3 regions of the Actinopolymorpha sp. B11F2 genome follow, and region 2 is predicted to be linked to each of the others. Evidence: riboswitches for the same ligand, from Rfam matches in the RefSeq annotation. Region 2 holds a riboswitch; each other region holds the start of a gene.
What was found. A riboswitch is a leader RNA that binds a small molecule or an ion and turns the genes downstream of it on or off. The one in region 2 is predicted to bind S-adenosylmethionine.

Region 1 (7,048 bases), on a different contig from region 2:
ACGTCCTCACCGCGTACTGGGAGGCCATCGAACGCCGGCTCGCCGGTCAACGGGAACTGGCCGCACTTCTCCGCACCAGCCTGCTCGGCGGGGACGCCCGGTTCGACGGGTACGACGTGCGCGAGCGGGAGGTCCCCGATCAGCTGGTGCTCACCGAGTGCCGGCACCTGCGCCTGGAGGAGCTCGAGTCCTGGCTTACCGCGACGAAGGTCCGGCTGTCGGCGGTCGCCCAGGACAACGGCGGGATGACCGGGCCGCTCTTCGTCATCTTCCACGGCGCGGTCAACGACGACAGCGACGGACCGGTCGAGGTCTGCGTACCGGTGCGGCGGGACGTCGGACGTGACGGGGCGTTACCCGCTGATGGTCCTGCCGCGCGGGAGGAGCCGGCCCACCGCGAGGCGTACGTCCGGGTGACCAAGGCGCAGTTCGACATGCCACAGATCCTGTCCGCCTACGACGCCGTTGAACGCTGGATGACCGCGCGGAAGCGGACCTGCGCCGGGTCGCCGCGCGAGGTCCACCCTCCCGGCGTCGACATCGCCGCGGCCGCGCCGACCGACCACGTGTGCGACGTCGCGTACCCGATCTGACCGACCCCCTCGAAGGGACGCCGGTCCAGCGACCAGCAGGAGGATCGCCAGGACGTCGATCGGACGCTGTTCGGGCTGGTTGTGGGCCGCGCCGAAGGTCCCCCCTGCGATCAGGACCGGGCGATGACCAGCGGGACGCGGACGGGGTACGCCAGCGATGCCGGTCCACCACAGCCGTTCCTACCGCGTGGGGAGTACGCCTTCGGCAGCGGCATCGTTCGTACCCTCGCCAACCGCGTCGTTCGTGCCTGCGCCAACCGGGCCATTCGTACCGTCTGACCCGTCCCGGTCGGAGTGTGCTCCGTCCCGGCCGGTGGGCGCCGGTCCCTGGCCGCTGGCGTCGGGCACCGCGTCGAGGCGGGCGAGGAACACCTCGGGCGACATCAGCCCTGGCGGACTGCCCGCGCGGGCGGCCTGGTTGGCGAGCTGGCGGGCGAGTTCGTTGGCGGGGGTGGGTACGCCGTGGAGCCGGCCGAGAAGGACGATCTCGCCGTTGAGATAGTCGGCCTCGATCGTCCGGGTGCCCCTCGCGAGGCTCTGCCACGAGGAGCTGCCGGTGCGGTCCTGGCCGTTGACCGGTTTGACCTGCAGCAGGTCGCCGCGGCGGGCCCGGTCCTCCTCGAACGACTGGTACTCGATGCCGGCCGCGTCCAGCGCCGCGAGCCCTTCCGCGCGCAGTCGGTCGATCACCTCGTCGCGGCCGTCGCCTCGCGTGCACACGGCGTCGACGGCGTTGCCGAGGTTGCCGAGCAGCTTGGTGTACTTCCGCCGCATGATGTCGGGACGCGGTTCGGAGGCGAACGTCGCGGACCGGAACGCCTCCGCGACCTCACGGGCGGTGTCGTCGACACCGCTCGGGTACCTGCCGAGGTCGAGGATCCCGGTGACCGGCGTGGACGGTGCCTGGACGACCCCCGGCGTGAGGTACGTCGCGGGGAACATCACGTGGACGCCGTAGACATTGGCGAACTGCCGCAGCACCGTAGGCTCGTTCGCGACGCCGTTCTGCACGCAGAAGACCGGCGTCTGCGCGTCGGCCGCTCCAGCGAGGGCCCGGACCGCGTCCGCCGTGTCCGTACTCTTCATCGTCAGCAGCACGATGTCGCCGCGCCGCCACTCGATCCCGCTCGGGTCCCCCACCGCGGGCAGCTGAGCCGTCTCCGTGTCGTACGGCGACTCCACCCGCAGCCCGCCGGACCGGATCGCGTCGAGGTGCGCTCCCCGCGCGATCAGTACGACCTCGTGGCCCGCTCTGTGCAGTCGAGCTCCCAACACGCCGCCGATCGCCCCGGCACCGTAGACGACGAACCGCCGACCCGCCTCACCCATGTCCTGTCTCCCAAGGATTCGTCCCGCCCGAACTCCCGTCGTACGAAGGTCTATCGACTGGGCGGGGCCGCTGGCAAATGACCACGTTGAGCAGGCAGGTGTGACCTGGACCGGTGCCGATGCCTGGCCGTGCGTCCGTACGCCTGCTCAGCGTGGTCATTTGCCGCCGCCGCAGAACGCCTGCGCCATGCGGGAGGAGCCGTCGCCTGCCCGGGAAGACCAGCTCGCCATCCGGGAGGAACCGTCGCCCTATCCGGGAAGGGCCGGCGCGCTATGCGGGGACGGTGGGCAGGCCGGCGACCGCGGCGGCCACCTGGTCCGAGGCGAGTTCGTGGTCGACCAGCTCACCGGCGAGATACGTACCGTAGGCGGCGAGATCCAGGTGACCGTGCCCGCACAGTGCGGTGAGGATGACCTTCTCCTCGCCAGACTCCTTGCAGCGCAGGGCTTCGTCGATGCACGCGGCGAGCGCGTGGGTGGGCTCCGGCGCCGGCACGATCCCTTCCGTACGCGCGAACCGCACACCCGCCTCGAAGCACTCCCGCTGCGTCTTCGCCACCGCCTCGATCAGGCCCAGCTCGTAGATGTGGGAGAGCAGCGGCGACATGCCGTGGTAGCGCAGCCCGCCGGCGTGGATCGGATCGGGGATGAAGTCGTGGCCCAGCGTGTGCATCTTCATCAGGGGCGTCATCCCGGCGGTGTCGCCGAAGTCGTACGCATAGACGCCCTTCGTCAGCGACGGGCAGCTCGCCGGCTCCACCGCGCGGATCGTGACGTCGAGGCCACCCGCCAGCTTCTCGCGGAGGAAGGGGAACGCGAGCCCGCCGAAGTTCGAGCCGCCGCCGGTGCAGCCGATGAGGACGTCCGGTGTCAACCCCACCTTGCCGAACTGCGCGACCGCCTCCTCGCCGATGATCGTCTGGTGCAGCAGCACGTGGTTGAGGACGCTGCCGAGGGAGTAGTTGGTGTCGGCGTTCGTCGCCGCGACCTCGACCGCCTCCGAGATCGCGATGCCGAGCGACCCGGGCGAGTCGGGATCCTTCTCCAGCACGGCGCGCCCGGCCGCGGTCAGGTCCGACGGCGACGGGTGGATGGTGCCGCCGAACGTCTCGATCATGATCTTGCGGTACGGCTTCTGGTCGTACGACGCGCGCACCTGCCAGACCTCGCAGGCCAGGTCGTACTGCGAGCAGGCGAACGCCAGCGCCGAACCCCACTGGCCCGCGCCTGTCTCGGTCGTCAACCTGCGTACGCCCGCCTTGGCGTTGTAGTACGCCTGTGGCACGGCGGTGTTGGGCTTGTGGGACCCTGCGGGTGAGCCGCCTTCGTACTTGTAGAAGATCTTGGCCGGCGTGCCGAGCGCCCTCTCCAGGCGATGGGCGCGGTAGAGCGGCGACGGCCGCCACAGCCGGTAGACGTCGAGGACCTCCTCGGGAATGTCGACGTACCGCTCGGTCGTCACCTCCTGCAGGATGAGGTCCGTCGGGAAGAGCGGCGCGAGGTCGTCCGGGCCAACCGGCTGGTGGGTGCCCGGGTGCAGGACCGGCGGCGGTGGGCTCGGCAGGTCTGCGAGCACGTTGTACCAGGCTCGTGGCAGCTCGGACTCGTCGAGAACAATCTTCGTCGGCACAGGCATGCCGGTCACGGTAGCCGGGCCGCGTCGATGGGCGGAACCCCGAAGCCGTGGGTACGCCCGGTCGGTTCACCGGACGGTCAGGACGCGGACGCGCCCGAGCGGGCCCGCAGCGGTCAGTTCGACGACCTCGATCGCTCGATCGCCTGCCAGGCTGCGGATGTGGGCCTCCGATGGCCGCCCAGCCGAGCTGCCCACATATTGGTACGCGCGTCCATTATTTGATACATCGAGGCGAGTGGGTCCTGCCACCGGTTAGCGTGTGTCGCGGTCATGAGTGCCAGCAAGGGCGACCACGCCCTGCGAGCCCCGGCTTGCTGGCCGGCAACCCTCCAACCGCGGTGGGGTGCCCCGGGTGAGGACCAGGTGGTGCCGCCCGGCACCACAAGCGCGGGACCCGCAGCCCACAGGGTCCCCGAGACCTTGTGAGGTACGCATGACACCCGTCGACACCGCGCCTGCGCCCTGTGCGCCCTTCGTCCCCAGCGCCACGCCGCCCGGCGCCACCACACTGTCGTTCAGCCCCACCACACTGTCGTTCAGCCCCACCCCACAGTCGTTCACCGCCACCCCACAGTCGTTCACCGCCACCTCGCCGCCGCCGAACACCGCTCTACCCTCGCCGAACACCGTTCCACCTGGCTCAGAAGCCGGCCTCAAGCCGCTCCTCCCGGTGGTCGGTGCCGACCTGCAGGTGCCGGTCGTCAGCGGCCAGCAGGTGCCTTACGTCCAGCTCGACTATGCCGCAAGCGCGCCCTGCCTGTCAGCCGTCGCGGCCCACCTGAACGGCGTCCTCCCGTTCTACGCGAGCGTGCACCGAGGGGCGGGATACACCTCGCAGGTGAGTACGACGCTCTACGAGACCGCGCGGGCCAAGGTCGCCGCGTTCGTGGGTGCCCGCCCGGACGACGTGGTGGTCTTCAGCCGCAACACGACCGATGCGCTCACCCTGCTCGCACACTGCGTACCCACCGGCGCTGTACCTACCGCCGGGGTCGTCCACCTCGACATCGAACATCACGCCAACCTGCTCCCGTGGCGGCATCGCGCGAGTGGGAAGACCCGCTGCGTCCTTGCCGGCACCACGCAGCGCGCCACGCTCGTCAGCCTGCGCGCCGAACTCGCCGCCCGCCCGGCCGCACTGGTCGCGGTCACCGGCGCGTCCAACGTCACCGGCGAACTGCTGCCGATCGCCGACATCGTGGAGATCGCGCACGCTGCCGGGGCGCGGGTCGTCGTGGACGCGGCCCAACTCGCCCCGCACCGCCGGATCGACCTGGCGGCCAGCGGTGTGGACTACCTCGCGCTGTCGGGTCACAAGCTCTACGCACCGTTCGGGGCCGGTGTCCTCGTCGGACGTCGCGACTGGCTCGACGCCGCCTCGGCCTACCTTCCCGGTGGCGGCGCGGCGCGCGACGTCGGCCTCACCCACACCGATTGGGCACCCGCGCCCGCCCGGCACGAGGGTGGTACGCCCAACGTGCTCGGCGCGGTGGCGCTCGGCTTTGCCTGCGACACCCTGGCCGGCCTCCCCGACGGTGCGCTCGAAACCCACGAGGAGACCCTTCGGCAACGCCTGACCGAGCGGCTGGCCAGCATTCCCGGCGTACGCCTGCATCGGATCTGGCGGGACAGCCCGAGCTCGATCGGTGTGGTGGCGTTCTCGGTGGGCGAGTTCCACCCGGGTCTCGTCGCGGCGTACGTCTCGGCCGAGCACGGCATCGGCATCCGGCATGGACGGTTCTGCGCCCACCCGCTGGTGTCCCGGCTGGGTGCGCCGGAGGGTGCGCTGCGGGCGAGCTTCGGGGTCGGGAGCACGGTGGCCGACGTCGACCGGCTCGCCGATGCCGTGAGCGCGCTGGTCTCGGCGGGAACCCGCTGGTCGTACTCCGACAGCAGCGGTGCGTGGGCCCCGACGCCGGACCCGCGGCCCTATCCGTCGTGGGCGCAGCCGGACGCGGCGGCGGTCCCGTGAGCCTGTTGCTCACCACGCCGCTGCTCGAGGCGTTCGCAGCGCGTGGACGAAGGGCTCCCTCGTCCAGAACTACATGCGATGAAGGGCGCCCTGAGGCGAACCTATGGGAGCAGGGCGCCCCTCATCCAGTGCCGCCTGGGTTGACGGCCACTCTCAGTCGCCGGTGGGATCGGCACGGCTGAGTCCCAGGTCCCGTTGCCACGGATCCTGGTCACGGCTCACCACGCCCGTACTCTTCCGCAACCCCAGCAGCCACTGTCCGCCGTCGGACCCGGTGAGCAGCCCCAACGCGGCGGACGGCTGGAAGTCACCCGCGTTGCCCTCGGGTGCAACACCGCAGGCACCGTCGTATTCACCGGGCGGCTTCACCCACAGCTGCAGGTCGAGCCCGTACGCACCACCGGGTCGCGGGCGGTCCCCGACCTGCTGACCAGCCGGGTTGCACCACTCCGATCCCGCAGGTGGGCGACCGTTCCGGCTGGTGTCGATGACGAACGTGGGATGGATACCGTCCGGTTCCATCCGTTCGACGACCTCCTGGCCGTACGCCACGTTGGCCTCGGTCGGCTGGTAGTTGGAGACGTTGAGCGAGAAGCCGCGCGCGTTGCCGACATGGGCCCGGCGGAGGCGCTCGGCCATGGTCGCGGAGTCGACCCAGTTGGAGTGCCCCGCGTCGATGTAGACCCACGTGTTGGGTGCGCGGTTGGCGAACTGGTCCACGGCGTACGAGATCAGCGCGAGCGCCTCGTTCCGCTGCGTGTCGGGGCGGCAGTCCAACTGTGCAAGGGCATCCGGCTCGAGGATCACCACGGCCGGTCGCTGGCCGACCGCACCGGCGAGGCCGTCGACCCATTTCCGGTACGCCACCGAGCCGTCCGCGCCGCCAGCACTGAACTGGCCGCAGTCACGGCCCGGGATGTTGTACGCCACCAGCACCGGCAGTTTGTCGGCCGCCTCGGCTCCGCGTACGTACATGCTGGCTTCCGCGCGATCGTTGTCGTTGCCCAGGAACCACCGGCTGATCGGCATCTCGGCGATCCCGGTCTTGATCGCCTCCTGACGCGGGTCACCGGGGTTGGTCCGCACCCATTTGGCAGGTTGCGACCGCGGGTCGACGTAGAGGCCGGTCGTCATCGATACGGGATCGCCAGGCATCGACCGGCCCGCCGGCCAGGTGAGGCCCGACCACTGCCCAGACCACAGCCTGGACTGAGGATTGAGGCTCACGACGCTCACGGCACTGAAGAAGAGAAGGAGTGCCACCAGAACCGCCACCGCGGTTCGGCGGCGTGGACGCGTCGGTCGTGTGCCCGGAAGGTCCATCGCTGTCTCCCCCTGGGTACCGGTGCCGGCCGCACACTGCTGTGGACGTGGGCCATGCCAACGTAACCCGGGGGTAGGGAAGGCGTCCGCGACTCCGCGGATCGGTGCCAGATGCCCGGCCTGTCCCGCCGTGACGAGTGTGGCGAACGCGTTTCATGCGTGGCAAACCGCGCAGGTACAGGGCCAGTGCGGACA
Region 2 (7,048 bases):
AGTCCTCCGGCTCCTCCTTGCCGGGACCTTCGTGGCGGGTGGGCGTCACGTTCCACTCGTCGAAGGCGAGGTGGATCCGCTTGCGGCTCCGCTTCTTCGCGCGTACGTGGTCGCAGGTCGCGATGACCGCCTCGATCTGCTCGTCGGTGTGGATGCCCGACGCGAGGTAGTCGTCCAGCCCGCGGGCGCGGGAGAGGTAGCGGTGCACCGAGATGTACTCCACATGGTCGTAAGTATGTTCCAGGACGACCCGGTCCCAGTCGGGGAACGTCGCCACCGACGGCGCGGAACTCCCGCACGCGACCAGTTCGATGGACCCGTCGACCCACTTCATCGCCTTGGCGGTCTCCTCGGCGAGTCGGGCGTACTCCTCCGCCGTCTTGTGCCCGATCTGCCAGGGACCGTCCATCTCGTTGCCGAGACACCAGGTACGCACGCGGAACGGTTCCGGCGCGCCGTGTGCGACGCGAAGGTCCGACCACTGCGTCCCCCGGGGGTGGTTGGCGTACTCCACCAGCGTCCGGGCCGCGTCGACCCCCCGGGTACCGAGGTTGACGGCGAGCATCATCTCCGTGCCCGCCGCCTGGCACCACTCGGCGAACTCGTGCAGGCCGAACGCGTTGGTCTCGGTCGACCGCCATGCCAGGTCAAGCCGCGACGGCCGGTCGTCCGCCGGGCCCACGCCGTCCTCCCAGCGGTAGCCCGACACGAAGTTCCCTCCCGGATAGCGGACGATCGGAACGTCCAGCTCCCGCACGAGGTCCAGTACGTCGCCGCGCAAGCCGTGGCTGTCTGCGCTCGGGTGGGACGGCTCGTAGATCCCGTCGTACACGCAGCGGCCCATGTGCTCGACGAACGACCCGAACAGCCGCGGATCCACCCTGCCCACGACATGGTGCGGGTCCACGAACAACTGCGCTGGGTGCTTCTCCACAACAATCCTCTCCAGTGCTGTCGTGACGACATCCGATCATGCCGCTGGTGTAAAAATGGGCAGCACCCGCCCGTGTACGCCGGCTATGGGGGTGCGGCGGACCTGACCGTCACGAAAGGACGATCCTGTGAGCCGCAAGGCGATCATCTTCCACGGAACGGGCGCCGACCCTGACGTCTGCTGGCTCCCGTGGCTACGCGGGCGGCTGACCGACCGCGGGTACGCCGTCGAGAGCCCGCACTATCCCGGCCTCAATGTAGAGCCCATCGCCACGTTCCTGCCGAAGGTGCTGGCCAACCACACCTTCGACGAGCACACCGTGCTCATCGGCCACTCCGGCGGCGCCGCGCTCCTCCTCGCGATCCTCGAGCACATCGATGCCACAGTGGCCCAGGCTGTTCTCGTCGCCGGGTACTCCACACCGCCCAACGCCAGCGACGAGCCCGTGCTGCAGGCCACCTACGACTGGGCCGCGATCAGGTCCCACGTCCGCGACCTGTACTTCATCAACTCCCGTCACGACCCCTACGGTTGCGACGACCGGCAGGGGCGCGCGATGTTCGAACGACTCGGCGGCACCCAGATCGTCCGCGACGACGGGCACTTCGGCGACCACGACCAGCCGTACGAGACCTTCGAACTCCTCGACAAGCTCATCGACTGAGCCGAGACGCGCCCACGGCGTCTCGGGCCCGGCCCCGCAGGAACGCATCGCGGGCCACCGCGGCGGCACCGAGCGCCCAGTCCTCGAACGAATGTGGCTGCAGGACCATCGTGCACTCAACCGCGGAGCCGTAGGCCTGATCCACGAACGCGGTCCGAACGTGCTCGGCGAACAGGTCGTACACCGCAAGCCCTTCGCCGCTGACGATGATGCGGTCCGGGCCGACCAGGTTGGCGACCGTCGCCAGCGCCCGACCGAGGGTGGCACCCGCGTCGGCGAACACCTTCGCGGCAGGTCCGCCGGACCTCGCGAGTTCGGCGGCCTCGGCGATCGTGGACAGGGGAACACCCGTCGCCTGGCTGACCCTCCGGACGATCGCCGGATCGGCTGCCACCGCCTCGACGCATCCGTGACCACCGCAGTAGCACGGGGTGGCTGGGTCACCGAGCGGGATGTGGCCGAGCTCGCCCACGACTCCGTGAGCGCCGGACAGGACCCGCCCGTCCACGACGATCCCGCATCCGATCCCGGTCCCGATGGTGACGACGACCAGCACCGAGGCACCGACGCCCGCTCCCGTCGTACTCTCCGCCAACGTGAGCGCCCGTACGTCGTTCTCGACGACCGTGCTGATCCCGAGCGAGGCTTCGACGAGTTCGGCGAGCGGTACGTCGCGCCAGTCGAGGAAAGGCGAGAACCGCACGAGCCCGGTGTCGCGTTCGACCTCGCCTGAGACCGCGACGCAGGCCGCCGCCAGCTCGCCACCGGCCCGGTCGCGCAGCTTCCGTACGGCGGCGGAGATCCTCGACACGACCGTCCGCACGCGAGGGGATCTGAGCGGCAGCCGGCCACTCGCGAGCGCCACACCCGACAGGTTGGTGAGCGTGCCGACGACCTCGTTCCCGGTCACCTTGACTCCGGCGAACCACGCGGCTTCCGGCCGGACCCGGAGCTCACGGACTGGGCGCCCGACGCTGCCTCCGGCGGCGTCCCCCTCCAGCAGGAACCCGGCCGCGAGAAGGGGCCGGACGGACTTCGTCACCGAGGCCGCCGACAGGCCGGTACGCCGCGCGACGTCACCACGGGAAGACGGTCCGTGCGCAAGGATCGACGAGAACACGGTCCGGGAAGCCGGGTTGCGGCGCGGGAATGCCCCGTTCGGCGTACTTCCCATCGTTCCTCCTGCCGCCGTCTCTCGCTCGCCCGCCCGCGCCTGGCGTCGACGCCGGCCCGGCGCCGACGCCGGGTTGACACCAAGTATCGGTCGGGCCACGAGGCAGCTGTCAGGACAGGGGCCCGCGTGGGTGTTCGTTCGCGTACGCCGTCCGCCGTGCGCCTACCGCTCCCGGACGGCGTAGGTCAGGTGCGTCACCCTCGGAGAGTGCTCCGCGCGGACCGGCTCCAGGGCCACGCGGCCCGCGTCCACACCCTCGAACAGGCGGATTCCGGAGCCGAACAGCACGGGCGACAGCGCGATCGAGAACTCGTCGACCAGGCCGGCGTTCACGTACTCCAGGATCGTCGCGCCGCCGCCCGCGATGCGGACGTCGCGGTCGCCGGCGGCCTCGCGGGCCTGGTCGAGCGCGGCCTCGATGCCGTCGTTGACGAAGTGGAAGGTGGTCCCGCCCGGCCGCTCCCAGGGGTCACGCTTCTCGTGCGTCACGACGAACACCGGGGTGTGGAACGGCGCCTCCTCCGGCCACATCTGCTCGCCGGCGTCGAACATGCGCTTGCCCATGACGCTCGCGCCGGTGCGCAGATGCGTCTCCCGCACGATCTCGTTGTCGCGCCCTTCCTCGCCACCCTCGCCGAGCTTCAGGTTCTCCCGGAAGAACCGCAGCGGGAAGACCCACCGCTGCAGTTCCACCCACTGCTGCCCCATCAGGTCCCCGAGGGACTCGGGCGCGATGAAACCGTCCAGCGACATCGACACGCTGAAGAACACCTTCCCGGCCATCAGTCCTCCGCTCCCAACCGAGCGACCTCGGTGACATAGGCCGCCAGCTTGCTCAGGGTCTGCTGGCCGCCCTCGATCGCGTGGTACTTCTCGACCACCTCGTCGCGCAGTTCCTTGGTGGGGAACACCGTGCGCATCTCGATCCGGGTCGCCGCACCGTCGGGCTCGAACGTCAGGACCGACTCGAAGGCGTTCGGGTCGCCGCGGGACTCACCGTGCAGCAGCGCGATCCGCTCCGGCGGGGCGATCTCGTTCCAGGAGATCCACTCGGTGTAGTCCGTCCCGTCCGGCCCGTGCATCACGAAGTTCCACTCCCCGCCGACGCGGAACTCGAACGACCGCGTGGTCGTGGTGAACCCCTCCGGCCCCCACCACCGGGACAGGTGCCGCACCTCGGTGAACGCCTCGAACACCAGCTCCCGCGGGGCGTCGATGACCCGGGAGATCACGATCTCCCGGTCAGCCGTCGCGAACTGCGCCGGCCCTCCTCGTCCCGTCGCGCTCATCAGCTACTCCTCCTGCCCTGCCTGCTCTAGAGCCTGCTTCAGGTCCTGCACGTATGCGTCCAGCCGGTCGAAGCTCTCGCTCCAGAAGCGCTCGAACCCACCGGTCCACTCGTGGACCGGCCGCAGCCCGCGGGCGTCAAGGCCGTACAGGCGCTGCTTGCCTGCCTTGCGGTCCCGCACCAGCCCGACCTCCCGGAGCACCCGCAGGTGTTTGGATGCGCGCGGCTGGGTCATCCCCAGCTCCCGGGCCAACTCGGTCACCGGCCGCTCACCCGCCCGCAGCAGCACCAGGATCTCCCGGCGCCGCGGCTCGGCGATCGCGTTGAAGACGTCCGAGGTCGTCGCGGCTCGTGCCATGGCCGCCATCATATGCCCATATCGGCATGCGTCAAGTCGAGACAGGGAGATCCAGCGTGTACCCGGGAAGTCCCTCGCGGAGAGGTGACGCCGTACTCCGCATAGACGTCAAGGCTCTCCTCAGGCTCTATTGAATGCTCACGCCCCCGACCCGCGCGCCGAGTGCCGACTTGACGGACGGCCATTCGGTCGCCACGACAGAGAACATGGCCGAGTCGCGCAACGCCCCCGCCTCTCCAGGCGCCCACGAGGCCGACCAACTGCGCAACACCCCCTCGAAGCGCGCCCCGAGCCCCTCGATCGCCCGCCGCGAACGTTCGTTGCGGGCGTCCGTCTTGAGGTCGACACGGGCCACCCCCAGCGTCTCGAACGCATACGTGAAGAGCAGCAACTTTGCTTCGGCATTGATCCCCGTGCCCTGCGCCGACGCCGCAAGCCAGGTCCAGCCGATTTCGATGGCGCGCAGGTCCTGCCGGCCCGGCCACGTTCGCGGGTTCCAGAGGGCTGTGCACCCCACGGCCATACCGTCCCGCTGCCGGACCTGCGCGAAGGGCGTCAGTCCCTCGCTCCTGCGAGCGAACTGGGTCGCCAGGTACTCCTTCACCTCGGCACCGCGGGGAACCACGGTGAAGCCGTAGGTGCGGCGATCTTCCTCCGCGGCCCGCGCCAGATCCGACGCGTGGGCCATCGCCAGTGGCTCCAGCCGTACGAACGATCCATGGAGTACGGGCACATCGAGCCATGCGCTCATGAGCGCCTCCTCATCGTTCCTGGCATTGGCACCTTGCCGTAGGGCAGGTTGCCGGACCGTCACTGGGCCAGGTCCCTCGGATCCTCTGGATGAATCTCGGTCAGGGGATCATGCCTCGGCGTAGGGACGGCGGTCAACGTCGGCGGCCACCGAACCGGCGAACTGCCGCGAACACCGATGAATCCGCGCCACGATCGTGGTCTGCACCTGCGTCACCCGCGGAATCGGCGGTCCGGCAAACGAATGAGGATGACTGAGGAGGTCCCGATCATGGGCAAGGTGATCGTGGGGGCGACAGTCTCCGTCGACGGGTTCATCGCGGATGAGAACGACAATGTGGGCCCGCTGTTCGAGTGGTACGGAAACGGCGACGTGGCGACAACCATGGGAGATCCGGACCGGCTTTTCCATGTGAGCGCCGCCAGCGCCGAGTACATTCGTTCGACCTCGGGCAATGTTCGCGCGGCGGTGATCGGTCGGCACCTGTTCGACATCACGAACGGATGGCACGGCGTACCCGCGGCGCCGCCCCAACAATTGCTGGAGAACCCGCGGACCATCGAAGGGGATCGCGTCCTACACCTCATCTACGCCATCCGTACGTCCTGACAGGCCGACGAACGCCTACTGTCGCGGGGTTCTTTCCAGCCTTCACGTGGTCGGATCGACAAGGGTGAACGGTACGACCGACCTGAGCGGCACGTCGTCGCCGCCCAGCTGGGCGTGGAGAAGGTCGACGGCGCGGCGGCCCATCTCCTGCTGGTCCTGCTTGATGTAGACGAAGGTGCCGGAATCAGTCGGCGATTCCAGCGAGTCGAAGCAGGCGATCATCCGACGGTCGGGATCCCCTTCACCCGCGTGCTCGAGAACCTGTCGCAGCAGGACGGCGATGTTGTACTCGCAGGCCACGAAGCCGGTGATGCCTGGTTCGCGTTTCAGGAAAGCGCGCAGAGCCTCGCGGTCGGCGCTCGCCATGTCCGCTGACCGCGACCCCGGCAGTGTGCTGTGGAATTCGGTGAAACAGCGTTCGGCGTCTGGTGGGTATCCGCGCTCGCGCAGGACGTCACGGTATCCCTGCATCCGTTCCTCGATGCTGGAGGTGTTCTCGACCGGTGGCGACAGGAAGGCGACCTGCTCGTGTCCCTGGTCGAGCACGCGGGAGGTGAGGGCACGAGCCGCGGCTGCGTTGTCGGTGAAGACCGAGCATGCCGGGATCCCACGAAGGTACCGGTCGACCAGGACGAGCGGAGAGCGGTCGAGCACGAGCCGCACCAGGCTTGCGTTGTAGAACTCCCCGTGGACAGGGAAGACGATCAGTCCGTCCGCGACGCCACCGACGAGGGCATCGATCGCCTGCTCCTCGACCTGCTGGCTGTCCCGGGTCCGCCGGACGATCAGGTGGTAGCCGAGTTCTGCGCACCGCTCCTCGATCGCACACAGGAGTTCCAGACCGTACGCCTCAGAGGCGTCGGGAAGCACCAGGGCGAGGCAGCCGGTGCTCGGTGGCCGCTCACGTGGTCGAGCACCAGCGTGGCGTACGGCGTCGACGCGGCCGACGTCATCGGTCACGAACGACCCCATGCCGCGCCTGCGGTCGACCACACCGGCTTCGGCGAGCATGCGAAGCGCCCGCTTGGAGGTGATGCGGCTGACGCCGAACTGCTCCGCCAGCTCCTTCTCGGACGGGACCCGCTCCCCAGGTTTGAGAGTCTCGGTGCGGATCTGGTGGAGGACGTAGTCGTAGACCCGCTCGTAGAGGAATGGATCGGGCACGCGTCCTCCGGAGGGGTGACTGGGCAGATCTATACCATCTTGCGACCATGCGCATACTATCCTGCGACCACCGCACTAGTGAACGTCTCACGTGGCCAACCCTTCC
Region 3 (7,048 bases), on a different contig from region 2:
TCCAGGCAAACGGTCAACGCGATCGAGACCGGTCGCTACAGTCCTTCGCTGCCGTTGGCGATCCGGCTCGCCCGGTTCTTCGGGCGTACGGTCGAGGAGGTATTCCATGTCGACGACGAATGACCGCGGCCACAGCCACCCGGGCCGGCGAATCTCCAAGCCGGCTTTGATTCTGGGTCTGGTCCTGGGCATCGCGATGGGTGTCGCGGCGATCGTGAGTGACCGGCTCTGGCTGGGGCTGGCGATGATCGCCCTCATGGTTGTGCTCGTGCTGTTCCTGGTGTTCGGGTCGCGCCTGAGTGACACGGTCGCACTCCTTGGCGACGACACGCACGAGGAACGGCATGTGCAGATCCATCAACGCGCGGCCCTTCACACGTTGAACATTCTCGCCCTCGTGATCGTGGGCGGTGCGGTCGTCGACATCGCTCGTGGCGGTCACGGTGACCCTTGGGCGTTCCTGGGATTCGTCGCGGGCGTCACCTACGTCGTCTCGCTCCTGGTGCTCAACCGTCGCACCTGAGCGCCGAACCGGTCGCGGCGACCATCGTCGACGACTGCTACGTCCGGCGCCTCACCACCAATCAGCTTTGTATCTTGGGGGTTTGACGCATGCTGCCCGAAATCATGTCCGTACGCCGGCTGCTGGTCGCCGTGCTCGCGCCGCCCTTGATCGTCGCTGGTGCGTCTTCCCCAGGCGCTCCGGCTCCACCCGCAGAGGCCGCGGTTCCACCACCCGCAGAGGCCCCGGCTCTACCCGCGGGGGTCGCGGCACCTCCCGCAGAAGACGCGGCTCCTCCCGCGGAGGCGGCCGCAGCTTCCCATCCGGATAGTGCTTCCGGTCCAGGTGCCCCGGCCCGCACCGTCGCGGCTCACGTCCAAACGACCACGACCCGGCTGGAACGCCTTGCGGAGAAGGTGATCGAGACCGGTACGCCAGGGGTCGCCCTCGCCACCATCACCGGCGACGGTGCGACCACGGCCATCGCGCGCGGTGTGGCCGACCGTCGCACCAACCGGCTGGCCCGCCCCGACGACCGCTACCGCATCGGCAGCATCACCAAGACGATGACCGCCGTCGTCGTCCTCCAACTTGTGGCCGAAGGAAAGATCGGTCTGGACGCCCGGGTCGTCCGCTGGCTGCCGGGCCTGGGCCTCGACGAGCGGATCACCGTACGCCACCTGCTGCAGCACACCAGCGGGTTCCACACCGACACCATGCTGGCGTCCCCACCCTGGTCCTACGACCGCAACCGCTTCCACTACTTCAGCTACCGCGACCTGGTGAGGATCGCCCTCACCAACCCCGAGCCGCGCCGAACCCCTGGTACGCACCACGAGTACTCCAACACCAACTACGTCCTCGCCGGCATGCTGATCGAGTCGGTCACGGACCGGCCGGTGGGTGTCGAGTTCGCGCGCCGCATCATCGGGCCGCTTGGCATGAGAGACACGTCCTACCCGGTGGCGAACCCGGTGATCGCCGGCCGGCACCTGCGTGGGTACCTGCAGGACGGTACGGACAAGCCGCTGTACGACACGACGACGTACTCCATGAGTTGGTTGCGGACCGCCGGTGGCGTGGTGTCCACCACACGGGACGAACTGACGTTCCTGCGAGCGTTGTTCTCCGGGAAACTGCTGCCGAGGCCGCTCTTCGGCGAGATGAGGAGTGTCGGAGAGTTCGGCTACGGGCTCGGCATCTACCCCGTGCAGGTGCCGTGCGTGCCGGGCGGTGTCGCATGGGGCCACAACGGTCAGGTGTTCGGCTACTACAGCGCCGTTTTCACCACCCCGGACGGATCCCGCCAGGCCGCGGTCGGCGCCAACGCGTGGATCATGACGGAGGACGGGACGCTGAACCCCACCGCCGAGCAGGTCGCGGCCGCCGCGCTCTGCGACTAGACGCGTATGCCGGGGCCGCAGCCTCTGCATACTGTCTGTCGAGCCGGGCCGTTCGGCGCCCCGCGGCGAACCGCCAGGCGCAAATGACCACGCTGGGTAGGCCCACGGAACCCGACACATGCGTGGACGCATGGCAGGGGTCCTGACGCCTACTCAGCGTGGTCATTTGCGGCAGCTCACGGCCGCGAGACTGGCCGCCACCGTCCCCGATGGTGGACAACCGTCTCGAATACTGGACCTGCCGGACGATCTCGGAGACGGGTCAGTTACGCTCGCCGACAACAACTCAACAAGGAATCTCATCCAGAGGGGCAGAGGGACCGGCCCGACGAAGCCCCGGCAACCGGCCGACCGCCGACGCGTGTGTCTCGCGTGCATCAGAGGCCCCGCGGCGGACACGGTGCCAAGTCCGGCTCACGACGATCCGACCAGGAGATCCCTGGGCGCGGCTCGGACGCTTGAGGAAGATGAGGAAGGAAGGCCTCTCATGACGACCACGTACGCCGGCGCCGACACGACGGGCGCCGCGCACACCCCCCGCCCCGGTGCGTTCGGCAACGCCACGAGTCTGCGATGTCGCGAGTGTGGCGCGACCACCGAACTCGGCGCGCAGTACGCCTGTACCGAATGCTTCGGCCCCCTCGAGGTGGCCTACGACTACCCGCAGATCACCCGCGACGACCTCGCCGCGGGGCCGGCCAACATCTGGCGCTACCAGGCGCTCCTGCCGGTGCCCACCGACGTCGCGTCGTTCCCCAACACCGAACCCGGCCTCACCCCGCTCGTCCGCGCCGACCGCCTGGCCGCCGCCCTCGGTGTCAGGACCCTGTGGATCAAGAACGACGCGGCCAACCCGACCCACTCGTTCAAGGATCGCGTGGTGGCGGTCGCACTCAGCGCGGCCCGCGAGCTGGGCTTCCAGGTGCTGGCGTGCCCGTCGACCGGCAACCTCGCCAACGCCGTCGCCGCGGCCGCTGCCCGCGCCGGCATCCGCAGCGTCGTCATGGTCCCGCACAACCTCGAACAGCAGAAGATCCTCACGACTGCGGTCTACGGCGGCACCCTGGTCGCTGTCGAAGGCACCTACGACGACGTCAACCGGCTCGCCAGCGAGATCGCCGGTGAGGAAGAAAGCTGGGCGTTCGTCAACGTCAACGTCCGGCCCTACTACGCCGAGGGTTCCAAGACGCTGGGCTTCGAGATCGCCGAACAGCTCGGTTGGCGGCTGCCCCAGCAGGTCGTCGTCCCGATCGCGTCCGGTGCGCAGCTGGTGAAGGTCGACAAGGGACTGCGGGAGTTCGTCGACCTCGGGCTGATCGAGGATGCGCCGTACAAGATCTTCGGCGCGCAGGCGACCGGGTGCGCGCCGGTGTCGGCGGCGTTCAAGGCCGGCCACGACGTGGTGGCGCCGGTACGTCCGGACACCATCGCCAAGTCGCTCGCGATCGGCAACCCTGCCGACGGACCGTACGTGCTCGATGTCTGCCGACGCACGGGCGGGGTCGTCGAGGACGTCAGTGACGACGAGGTGGTCGAGGGCATCGCGCTGCTCGCGCGCACGGAGGGGATCTTCGGCGAGACCGCCGGCGGCGTCACCGTCGCGACGCTGAAGAAGCTGATCGACACCGGGCAACTCGACCCTGACGCGGAGACCGTCATCATCAACTCCGGCGACGGACTGAAAACCCTGGACGCCATCGCCGGCAAGGTGGGGCCCGCGGCAACCATCCGTCCGACGTACGACGCATTCACGAAGGCAGGGCTCGCATGAGCGTGAAGGTACGAGTTCCGACGATCCTGCGCACCTACACCGGCGGCGCTTCCGAGGTGGACGCGGACGGCGCCACGCTCGGCGAGGTGCTCGACTCCCTGGAGACGAAGTACCCCGGCATCCGCGCCCGGGTGCTCGACGACGCCGGGAAGCTGCGCCGGTTCGTCAACGTCTATGTCGGCGAGGAGGACGTGCGCTTCGCTTCCGGTCTGGAAACCCCCACACCGGAAGGCGTTCAGGTCTCGGTGATCCCCGCCGTCGCCGGCGGCTGAACGCACCGTCGCTGGCAGCAGAGCCCGCTCGCTGGCGGGGCCCCTGTCGTGGGGCGGCCCGAGTTCCGGTCACTGACTGCTGAGCCCGGTTCCCGGAGTCTCCGAAAGGAAGTCCACGTGCCTTCCCTGACGCTTCCGGACGCGGTGTTCGTCGTCCACGACCGTCGTGACGGCCTCCGTCAAGCTCACCTTGACGGAGGCCGTTTCACGTCCTCGGAGGTCGAGGTCAGTCTTCCGACCGTCACCGGCGGCCTTGCCGTCCAGGTGGCGTCCCCCCGCCGGGAACTTTCGTGGGTGGTCCTGCGCTGGTGTGAGCCACGCCCCGAGTCGACCCTCGTACTCGGTGATGCATGGGAGCGCTCGTACGGCGATCTGCAGTGGCGGGCGCTCCAACCAGACCGGTTGCTGCCGTGGTCGTGGTTGGGCCACGACCAGGCAACCGGTACGACGTCCGGCATGGGTGTGCGGGTTCGTCCGAACGCCTTCTGTTCCTGGACCGTCGACGCCGATGGCGTGTCCTGCTGGATCGACGTACGGAGCGGCGGATCGCCTGTGCTGCTGGATGATCGAGTTCTCGACGCGGCGACGGTCGTCACCGTCGAAGGGGATCCAGGCGAGTCGGCGTACGCGGTCCAGTGCCGGCTGACGGCAGCGATGTGTGGTGATCCCTTACCAGTAAGAGATCCCGTCGTCGGTTGCAACAACTGGTACTACGCGTACGGCCGCGACTTCGGCCCGGCACAGATCCTTCGCGACGCTGAGACGATCGTGGAGTACGCCGACGGCCATCCGGTCCGTCCCTACTGCGTGGTCGATGCCGGATGGAGCCCTGGCGGTGTGTGCCCCGGCGGTCCGTGGACCGCCGGTGTGGAAGGGTTGTTCGACGACATGGCGGGTTTCGCCGCCGACATCGCTTCGCGCGGTGCACGTCCGGGCATCTGGATGCGTCCGGCCGCGTTGTCATTCGTCGACGATCCCGGTCGGCTGCGCCCCGGACCGCGACCGGCTCGCGAGCAGCCGCTTGACCTCACCCTGCAAGCCAACCTTGACACGATCCGCGAGGACGTCAGTCGCCTTGTGGGCTGGGGATTCGAGCTCGTCAAGCATGACTTCTCGACCTTCGACGCGTTCGGACGCTTCGGTCCGGCGATGGGCGTGAGCCTGACCGACGGCGGCTGGCACTTCGCCGACCGCAGCCGTACGAACGCAGAGATTCTGCTCAGGCTCTATCGCGTCATCCGCGAAGCCGCTGGCGATGCCGTCGTGATCGGCTGCAACACGGTCGGCCAGCTGGCCGCCGGTCTGGTCGAGGTGCAACGCATCGGTGACGACACGTCGGGGCGCGCCTGGGAACGCACCAGGCGAATGGGCGTCAACTCCTTGGCGTTCCGGCTCGCCCAGCACGAGAGGTTCTTCGTCGCCGACGCCGACTGCGTACCCTGCACACCGGACACGCCGTGGGGCAGGAACCGCCAGTTCCTCGACCTGGTGGCACGTTCGGGCACGGCGTTGTTCGTGTCGGTCGACCCGGCGGCACGCACTCCGTCGACCGACGCGGACCTGCGCTCCGCGGTGCGCCTGGCACTCGACGGTGGAACTCCAGGCGGCGTCGAACCGCTCGACTGGTTGCGGGCAACGGACCCCCGACGCTGGCGTACGAACGAGGGACTGCATGTCTACGACTGGACCGAGGCCTGGGGCGCCAACCTGTTGGTCACCTGAGGCGTGCCCGCCGGGGAGAAACGGCGTCCTCGTACCGCGGCACTGACCGCGGGTCAGTCCGGTGTGCGGTCGATGTCCTCTGAATCCGTGCACACACACGATTTCTGCTATGCCCATGAACAGTTCGTGCCAGTGAGCGCATCGATGCAACCGCGACTGCGGAGCGCTACGAAACTGTCGATTCATTCACGATGCGTGGTCGTATCGTCCCGCTGCACAGTTCGGCTGCACAGTTCGGCTGTCCGATCATCTGTCAAAGCCCTGTGTGTCATGGCTGTTTCGTCAGGCGGGAAACGCCCCGCTGTTCAAGGGCCTGGACCGGTCTCGGACTCAATGAGATCGACTTTCCATCTCCCCAATGGCCTGGGGGTTGGGCTATGGTCGGGCGTGGTCGGCATGATCGTGCGTAAGTCGCTCGACCGATTAGCGGTGGGAAACGGAAACGCGCGGATCGATCGCAACGCCTCCTCATGGGGACGGGTGCGGTATGGACGACCCAGGCCCGCGCCGGGCGGGTCTGCACCCGAACGGCCTTGAGGAGAAGGTCATGACGCAGGGCACCGTGAAGTGGTTCAACGCCGAGAAGGGCTACGGCTTCATCGCCGTAGACGGCGGGAATGACGTGTTCGTTCACTGGTCGAAGATCGAGATGGACGGTTACAAGTCACTCGCTGATGGCCAGTCGGTCGAGTTCGAAGCCGTCGAGGGTCCGAAAGGACTCGAGGCGCACGGAGTTCGACCCCTCTGAAACCGGCTCGAAACCGAGCCCTCGCGGCCCGGTCGCATCACCTGATTGGGGCCCGGACGGGCTAACCGTCCGGGCCTCAACTCTTCTTCGGGATTCCGCAACTTTTCGGCGGCTGCCCGGCCCGGTGAGCTGTCCGGAAGTTTTCAGGGCTGTGGACAACCAAAGCCGGACGCAGCTATCGCGCCCTACTCTTGCGAGCGTCACGTCGACTCCAGCTTGGGCCTTGCAGGCTCCGGAGCCTTGAAGAGAAGGGCCTGACGATGGCCGATTCAGCCGAGGACCGGCTCGCCGAACTGCGCGGTGAGAAAGCCCCGAAGGAGCCGCCTGCCACCATGGCGCAGGGTGCGGCCAACGATTCGGCGATGCCCACGTCCCTGCCCGCCGAGCAGACCCCGCTCGACGCCCTGGCGGTGGTGGGCGGGCAGCAGCTCGGGTTCGGATGTCTTCTTGCCCTTGGCTTCATGCTCGTGTTCTTCATCGGACTGATCAGCATCCTCGTGCTGGTGTTCTCCGCGGTGGAGCGGGACATCGTCGCGGTCGTCGTAGGGCTGTTCTTCCTGGGCATGTCAGTGGGCGTGGCGGTGGCGCTGGCGAAGTGGATTCGGCGCTGCCGGACCTGGTTGCGGGGAA

Region 1: another riboswitch for S-adenosylmethionine. It lies ahead of ABN034_RS20810 (aminotransferase class V-fold PLP-dependent enzyme); the one in region 2 lies ahead of ABN034_RS26200 (GNAT family N-acetyltransferase).
Region 3: another riboswitch for S-adenosylmethionine. It lies ahead of thrC (threonine synthase); the one in region 2 lies ahead of ABN034_RS26200 (GNAT family N-acetyltransferase).

Annotation. Positions count from the first base shown of each region.
Region 1 covers NZ_JBEFTX010000011.1:231,629-238,676, forward strand. Annotated here, with positions in the region: gene ABN034_RS20795 (MerR family transcriptional regulator) at 1-593, shown strand, start outside; gene ABN034_RS20800 (ketopantoate reductase family protein) at 774-1,922, opposite strand; gene ABN034_RS20805 (TrpB-like pyridoxal phosphate-dependent enzyme) at 2,194-3,558, opposite strand; SAM riboswitch class IV at 3,825-3,952, shown strand; gene ABN034_RS20810 (aminotransferase class V-fold PLP-dependent enzyme) at 3,992-5,530, shown strand; gene ABN034_RS20815 (glycoside hydrolase family 6 protein) at 5,684-6,793, opposite strand.
Region 2 covers NZ_JBEFTX010000017.1:65,373-72,420, reverse strand. Annotated here, with positions in the region: gene arfA (arabinosylfuranosidase ArfA) at 1-934, opposite strand, end outside; gene ABN034_RS26225 (RBBP9/YdeN family alpha/beta hydrolase) at 1,062-1,598, shown strand; gene ABN034_RS26220 (ROK family protein) at 1,588-2,772, opposite strand; gene ABN034_RS26215 (dihydrofolate reductase family protein) at 2,935-3,555, opposite strand; gene ABN034_RS26210 (SRPBCC family protein) at 3,555-4,061, opposite strand; gene ABN034_RS26205 (ArsR/SmtB family transcription factor) at 4,065-4,418, opposite strand; gene ABN034_RS26200 (GNAT family N-acetyltransferase) at 4,546-5,169, opposite strand; SAM riboswitch class I at 5,177-5,265, opposite strand; gene ABN034_RS26195 (hypothetical protein) at 5,419-5,778, shown strand; gene ABN034_RS26190 (GntR family transcriptional regulator) at 5,821-6,942, opposite strand.
Region 3 covers NZ_JBEFTX010000024.1:60,155-67,202, reverse strand. Annotated here, with positions in the region: gene ABN034_RS31000 (helix-turn-helix transcriptional regulator) at 1-123, shown strand, start outside; gene ABN034_RS30995 (DUF2178 domain-containing protein) at 107-523, shown strand; gene ABN034_RS30990 (serine hydrolase domain-containing protein) at 613-1,905, shown strand; SAM riboswitch class I at 2,202-2,379, shown strand; gene thrC (threonine synthase) at 2,393-3,676, shown strand; gene ABN034_RS30980 (MoaD/ThiS family protein) at 3,673-3,948, shown strand; gene ABN034_RS30975 (alpha-amylase family protein) at 4,066-5,670, shown strand; gene ABN034_RS30970 (cold-shock protein) at 6,218-6,418, shown strand; gene ABN034_RS30965 (hypothetical protein) at 6,679-7,048, shown strand, end outside.